One region of the Lysinibacillus sp. NPDC056220 genome, then DNA from elsewhere that is predicted to be linked to it. Evidence: riboswitches for the same ligand, from Rfam matches in the RefSeq annotation. Region 1 holds a riboswitch; the other holds the start of a gene.
What was found. Region 1 has a riboswitch for FMN ahead of ribE (riboflavin synthase). Riboswitches for the same ligand answer to the same signal wherever they lie in the genome.
Positions count from the first base shown of each region.

Region 1 (4,004 bases):
GAGTCGCCGCCCTTCGTTCCCATCAACTTCTACATAAAGTACTCCATCTACATAGGGTATTGAAAAGTAAATTCTCCATGTAGACTATATATTTATTTGTTAGAGAATCAAATGTTGCCTGTTCTTCCATATACACGTCCTAAAATGAAAGATGGATTCTTCCGAAAGCATGAGTATATATGACGGGCATTATTATTGTTATCTTTGAAACAAGGGCAGATATTGAAGTATGCGACAACGACGAAGGAAGGATATCGCCAATATAAATCGAATCCTTTGATTTGTGCGAGGTGTCCAAGCCTTTCCCAATGTACAGAAAGTAAGCATCATCAAAACTCATTCAACGTCATATTTGGGAGTCGTATGTGGAGGAAGCTGAACATTTACGCCATTCCTATGACATCAAACAAATTTATGCCAAGCGCAAAGAAACGATTGAGCATGTCTTTGCGGATGCAAAAGAAAAGCATGGTATGCGATGGACAACCTTAAGAGGTCTAAAAAAATGGTCCATGCAGGCGATGCTTACTTTTGCTGCCATGAATTTAAAGAAACTAGCTACTTGGACGTGGCAGACAGCTTAAGAGAGCCTCTATGCTCGAAGAGTATGTTGGATACAGCAATGATTTACCAGATATAGAAATGAAAGAGAAAGAAACATGACAAAAGCCATCGAGAATAAACTTCTCGATGACTTTTGTCTACAGTCTGAGCCACCTCTATAGTAAGGGGTGGCACCTTTTTTAAAAAATACAGACAGAAGTATAGATAATATAATTAAATAGTGTTATCGTAAGAACTAGCTAAATAAAATGATCCTTCGGGGTAGGGTGAAATTCCCAATCGGCGGTGATGAAGTCATTCAAAGTCCGTGAGCGCAAGCTGATTTGGTGCAAATCCAAAACCGACAGTAACAGTCTGGATGGGAGAAGGGTATAAGTGCGAGCTTTTTAAATTCAATGTAATTTAAAAGGTCTATTTGATTATGCATTTATTACACTACTTCCCGCAAACTTGTAGGGAAGTTTTTTATTTAGCCAATCAATTGAATAGAAGATGTTCTTCGGGGTAGGGTGAAATTCCCAATCGGCGGTGATGAAGTTATTCAAAGTCCGTGAGCGCAAGCTGATTTGGTGCAAATCCAAAACCGACAGTGATAGTCTGGATGGGAGAAGAACAAATAAGATACTAGTCTATGGAAAAAATGTATATCCAAGTAGGCTTATTTATTGATGTCTTATACTCCCAAAACCCCTTTGTCAAAGGGGTTTTTCTTTTTATAGAAGCTTCAGAAGGGAGACGGATAGAAAAGCGAGAGTAATGGATAAAAGCTACGTAAATGAGTGAAAGCAGGTGAAGAAATGTTTACAGGTATTGTAGAGGATATTGGCACTATTAAAGCCTTGAAAAGCTATAAGAACAGTATGAAAATCACTGTTCACTCTTTAAAAGTTACAGAAGATGTAAGGCTAGGGGATAGTATAGCCGTCAATGGAGTTTGTTTAACGGTGACCCATTTTACGGATCAAGAGCTGACGATGGATGTCATGCCTGAAACCGTCAAAGCTACAAATTTACATCAGCTTGCAGTAGGCGATCCGGTTAATTTGGAGCGTGCGATGCCTGCGAACGGGCGATTTGGTGGTCATTTTGTTGCTGGCCATGTTGATGCAGTTGGGAAAATTTTACGAAAGCGTCCAGTCGCCAACGCGGTCTATATTGATATCGAATTGTCTGAGGAACTAACAAGTTTCTGTATTCCAAAGGGCTCCATAACGATTGATGGCACAAGCTTAACAATCTTTCATGTTGAATCGAATTATGTCACTATTTCACTGATTCCTCATACTTACAAGGAAACAATTTTAGGCATGAAAAAAATTGGCGCATTCGTCAATATTGAAACAGATTTAGTAGGTAAGTATATTGTAAACCAATTGAAGAACGGGCAAGGCAAGTCTATGATAACAAGAGATTATTTGGCACGGCATGGTTTTTAAGATCACATAATAAGGAGATGACAAGAGTGCTACATGCAATTGAAGATGCCATAGAGGATTTAAAACAAGGGAAAGTGATTGTCGTGGTGGATGATGAAGATCGGGAAAATGAGGGGGATCTTCTTGCACTTGCTGAATATATCACTCCTGAAACGATTAACTTTATGGCGACTTATGGGAGAGGTTTAATTTGTACGCCGATTTCGCAGGAGCTAGCACATAAGCTAGAACTGCACCCAATGGTTCAGCTTAATACGGATAACCATCAAACAGCATTTACCGTAAGTATCGACCATGTGGAAACAACAACAGGGATTAGTGCCTTTGAGCGGGCTTTCACTATACAAAAGATGATCAAGTCTCAAGCAAAAAACACTGATTTTCGTCGGCCAGGACATATTTTTCCATTAATCGCAAAGGATAACGGTGTCTTAGAGCGAAGAGGCCATACGGAGGCGACCATTGATTTAGCTAAGCTTTGTCATAGTATTCCTGCTGGGGTGATTTGTGAAATCATGGGAGACGATGGTCACATGATGCGCTTTGAAGAACTGACAAAGTATGCAGCACATCATGGTTTAAAAATGATTTCCATTGAGGCGTTAGCCGCTTATCGTAGCCAAACATTAACAACAAACTACTAACAAAGGAGTTATAAAAAATGGGTCAAACATTTGAAGCACAATTAATAGGAACGGATTTAAAAATTGCAGTAGTTGTAGGTCGATTCAATGAGTTTATTACAAGCAAATTATTAGATGGAGCAATGGATGGGTTAAAGCGACATGGTGTTGATGAAGCATCTATTGATGTTGCATGGGTGCCTGGAGCTTTTGAGGTGCCTTTTATTGCGAAACAATTAGCAGAGACAAAAAAATATGATGCGATTATTGGTTTAGGAACGGTTATTCGCGGTTCTACAACACATTATGATTATGTATGTAATGAGTCGGCAAAAGGTATAGCAAATGTATCGTTAACGACCAATGTGCCAGTTATTTTCGGTATTGTTACAACAGAAAATATTGAACAGGCGATTGAACGTGCGGGGACAAAATCAGGTAATAAAGGGTATGATTCGGCAATATCGGCAATTGAGATGGCGAATCTACAAAAAATGATTGGCTAAGAACATACTGAATAGGTTATCACCGTACTGGTTGCTTGAATAATTTTTATATCCATGGGAAAAATATGCCTAAGTATATTTATTAAACGTCCAAGTTTTCATAAATGTACTAAATTTGAGCAGGCTCAGTAGGAGATGAGAAGTATTTCAATGGAACAAATGATGAATTTGAAAATGTTGAAATCACTATTTCAACGCTCTGCTGATGTGATATTCCAACAGTATAAATTTCAGCAACATACCGTCCATATGATAACCTGTGACGCCATGATAGACGAAGAACTTCTTCAAACCGTTGTAGTCGAACGTGTCCAATCCTTATTTAATAGTGGTTCTGATGAAACGTTAGAAGAACTAATTGAACAGCATCTTCATGTTCCTTATTTACAAAAGGTCATGAAGAAAGAGGATATTATTACAAGAGTCTATAAAGGCCACGTCTTATTATATTTTGAGGAAGATCACTTGATTTATTCCAGTGATATTTCAAATAGACCTAATCGTGAGCCTGGGGAAACAACGCTTGAATTAGTTGTGAAAGGGCCAAGAGATGATTTTATTGAAGATGTATTTATTAATATAGCTTTACTACGAAAACGTTTACCTACAAATTCATTTAGTGTAGAAACATTAGAGATTGGTCAACGCTCTAAAACAACGGTAGCTGTGTTATATATGGAAGACATTGTGAATTTGAATATGCTAGAACAAATCCGTTTACAATTACAAAAAATTGATACAGATATTGTCGTTAATGGCGATTTGCTGATGGAGGCAATTGAACAAACGGCTAAAGTTCTCCCTAGACATGATTATACGGGAAGACCAGATTTTGCTCTTCAGGCATTAATGAGAGGACGAATACTAATAATGAT
Region 1 is NZ_JBMOXD010000003.1:893,045-897,048, reverse strand. It holds partial or broken gene ACOZBY_RS14640 (transposase) at 94-584, shown strand; FMN riboswitch at 813-938, shown strand; FMN riboswitch at 1,056-1,181, shown strand; gene ribE (riboflavin synthase) at 1,362-2,000, shown strand; gene ribB (3,4-dihydroxy-2-butanone-4-phosphate synthase) at 2,018-2,644, shown strand; gene ribE (6,7-dimethyl-8-ribityllumazine synthase) at 2,662-3,129, shown strand; gene ACOZBY_RS14620 (spore germination protein) at 3,280-4,004, shown strand, end outside.

Region 2 (4,004 bases), on a different contig from region 1:
GCGAGAAATACGACTACACCAAGACATGAAGTCCATACAAGACGTGTTTTTTGACTATTTTCCATCAATGCCGCTACAATAATCTCGTATAAACTAAACGAAGACGTTAATGTGGCAAATAAGAACAATAATAAAAACATCGCTAAAAATACTTCCCCAAACGGCATCTGGCTAAATGCTGTTGGTAGCACCATAAATAATAAGCCCGGCCCAGCTGCCGGCTCTAAATCAAAAGCAAAAACAACCGGGAAAATGGCTAGTCCGGCTAAAAATGAAACCAGTACCGTCAGCATAACTACGGAGCCTGCCGAATTCGGAAGACTTACATCTTTTTTGAGGTAGGAACTGTATGTAACAAGACAAGAAAATCCTACTGCTAATCCAAAAAATGATTGCCCCAAAGCTTCTAATATAGATTTCCCTGTAATATTCGAGAAATCAGGCCATAAAAAGAATTTTATCCCTTCCATGGCGCCATCTAATGTGACAGCACGTATCACAAGGACAATGAACATAATAAAGAGCAATGGCATCATCCATTTATTTGCCTTTTCAATACCATTTTGGACTCCTAATGAAATAACAAGTACATTTGCTAATGTAAACAAAGCTAAACCTACAAGCGTAATCCAAGGTGTACCAATTATTTTTCCAAATAGCTCTGCAGGATCAATAGCTGGGTCAATGACAGCACCTGTTAATCCTAGCCCACTATAAATAAAAATCCAGCCCCCGACAACGCTATAAAATGTTAGTAATAAAAAACATCCGAGAACACCCATTCGGCCAATCCATGCCCACCCCTGCTTTGTAGGAGCAATTTTTTTATAGGCAGTGATTGCCTCAGACTGCGTACCTCGCCCTAATATATATTCAGATAATAGCATCGGGAGCCCAATTAATAATGTAAATAGCACAAATATTAAGAAAAACGCGCCTCCACCACTTTGCCCAGTTACATACGGGAGCTTCCAAATCGCTCCTAGTCCAATTGCAGCACCCGCTGATGCTAAAATAAATCCTAACTTACTAGACCACTGTCCTTTTTTTCCACTCATCTCTTCAAACTCCTCTAACATTCTAAACTCATCTCTAATTCTACATGAAAATAGAGTTCTCGACTAGGTATTACTAAAAAAGAACTAGTGATATCTCGACAACCTATTACCTTTTTCTATTTTCCTTCCACCATTTCATCTCAAAAAAACCTCGAGTTCTTCACTCGAGGTTTAGTACAATTTATTTTGTTATATACATAGAACGCTGGCGGTCAATCCATTTACGCATTGTTGTAAATAATAACGCCATAATACCCGTTAATAAAATTCCTTTGACAATATTAAATGGTAAAATACCAGCGACAATCATTTTATATAGTGAATCACCTACAACAGGCTCCATTCCTAAAAAGTAAGTGTACATTGGTAAAAATACAGCATAGTTTAAAATACTCATTCCTACTGCCATCACAACTGTTCCCGTTGCTAAACCTCCAACAAGACCAGCAATTGTTTTAAAGCGATTAAAAATAAAGCTTACTGGCAATATAAATAAAATACCTGTTACAAAATTAGCCATGTGCCCTACGGGAACGCCTGTTGGAGTGCCTGAGAAAATCCAATCCAACACATTTTTAAACAACTCTACTAAAATACCAGCTACAGGTCCCATCGTGATTGCTGCAAGTAAGGCAGGCATATCACTGAAATCCACTTCTAAAAATGCTGGGAATGGTGGAATTGGGAAATTAAAAAGCATTAATAAAAACGAAATACTGCTCAGCATGCCAATCGTAATAAACGATTGAAGTTTGACATTTTTCTTCATAGAAAGCTCTCTCCTCTTTGCTGATTCAATCTCGCAAGAAGAAAGGTGACGATCTTTCAATTGTTTCATGAAAAAACCCTTATGCGTTTAATAAAGCATAAGGGAGAAAGGCATAACGAATAAACGTCCTCATCAACTAATTTTTGAGCACCGTTAAATAAACCATACAAAAAAGCGCTCGGTCATAGTTTATTTCATGACAATGAATGACGATCGTACCTTCATCTTCTCCCATCCAGACTTTAACTGTCGGCCTTGGAATTCCACCAAGTCAGCCATGCGAAAATTCGCACAGGTCGCGGGCTGAAGAGTTAAAAATAAATCAATCGAGCTAATGAATAAATTCACTAGCGATTTACCACTCTATTACCGCCGGTCGGGATTTTCACCCTGCCCCGAAGATGAATCATATTATTTTATACTACAGCTTTACTATAATGAATTATGAAGTAAAAGTAAATAGTTCTGCTCAAAAAAATCCGATTAAATTGCTATGTTTTATAAACAGTAAAGGCATTCCCGCTATATGGGAATGCCTCTCTTTTTTATTCTTCCTTCGACTATGGTAAAAATTGTTTATTTGGTCCCACTGGCTTTGGTAAATAACCCTTCAAATCAAACCCTTCCCAGCTTTCTTGCACAACATTATCTAAAAGTAGCTGCTGATTAAAGCTAGCAGCAGTCAACATCATGGCCTCAATTAATTGAGTTGCTCGTATTGGCTCCATAGATGTTAAATCAAGCGGAATATCAAAGGTAACAACTACACCTTCCTCTTGTTCTTTGACTGTGTATGTCACATTTTCAGGCACAACGGATGTATAGACATCATCATTTTTATTTTTCATCTGTGTAAGTGCTTCTGTAACTGTCTCAAAAGTTTGACGGAAATCTGGTGATAAATATTCTGCACCATTAGTATCTTGGTACAAGTAATAATTATAACGCTTGGCATTAGTTAAAGACATCGCTTGATTTGGCTCACCTTCTTGAGAAAACTCATAGGGTGTTCCATCTTCATTTTGTATTTCTACTTCGGAATATTCAGAGTCCGAGAAGGTATCTTCCATTGTGCCTTTGTATTCATTAACTGTAGCAGAGGCAACATCATAGTCATTTTCCTTTGGCAAGACATGGATGAGCTTATCATCCTTCTCCTTCAGCTCACCTTTATAAGGATGATACTCTGTAAACCCTTTAGCCTCCTCGTCAATTTGCGGAGCATACTTTTCATACATCCGTAAGGTAGAAGGCTTCTCTCCTCCAAAATCAGTAGCAACACGTTCATTTGGGATAACATACGTCATAGGAACACTTTCCGCATCGCGTCCTGCCAAACCAATACGGAAAACGACAGCATCCTTTACATCCTCCTCGTAGACAGAGGTACGTAAAGATAAAATGCGCTCATGCTCCGCGACAATACTTTTGGAATCCAGCATTTCATCCTGCGTTGCCGCTTCCTTTGCCGCTGAATCCTCTTGCATCGTAGAATACTGAGCTGTTTCAGGCATACTCGCTTGATCTTTTTGTTCACCTTGATTATTCTTCCATACTGTGCCAACGAGTATTGTTAGCACAAAGACTGCGGCTACACTCATAAAAATCTGCATATTACGTACCTTCGATTTTGTCGCAGGCTTTTTAATGATAGGATCTTCCTGTTGAGATGGTTCATCTTCTATAGGTTCTTGCATAGCTTCTTGAAGGTGGATATTATCTTGCAAGCGAGCATCTGCCATTAACCGATTTAATATATCTTCTTTCGAACGGTGGTCAGAAAGCTTAGGGGCATTGTTCAGTACATGTTCAAGCTGCTCATCATCAAATGGCTTATGTGTCATTGCCGTTTCGCCTCCTGTTCTCTGATCGGCTGTAGCTGTTGCCTTAAAAATTTAATGGCTCGATGCTGGGTTGTTTTTACCTTTGCTTCTGTCCAATCAAGTATTTGCGCCGTTTCTGCTATCGATAAATCCTGGAAATAACGCATAATAATGACCATTTTTTGGTCGCCAGTACAGTTTTCTAATACTGACGCTACTTGCATAAATTCATCACTGGCCTGTAGCATTTCCTCCGGTGATGGTGTGTTTGAATGGAGCTGTTCCGTTTCCCAGTCAAAGAAATCAAGCGAATGCTTCTGACGAACAGCTTGCTTTCTAAAATGATCAATCGCA
Region 2 is NZ_JBMOXD010000001.1:273,353-277,356, forward strand. It holds gene ACOZBY_RS01350 (sodium-dependent transporter) at 1-1,058, opposite strand, end outside; gene ACOZBY_RS01355 (ECF transporter S component) at 1,240-1,827, opposite strand; FMN riboswitch at 2,047-2,234, opposite strand; gene ACOZBY_RS01360 (hypothetical protein) at 2,388-3,671, opposite strand; gene sigX (RNA polymerase sigma factor SigX) at 3,668-4,004, opposite strand, start outside.
Region 2: linked by a shared signal. The riboswitch ahead of ACOZBY_RS01355 (ECF transporter S component) and the one ahead of ribE (riboflavin synthase) in region 1 are both predicted to bind FMN.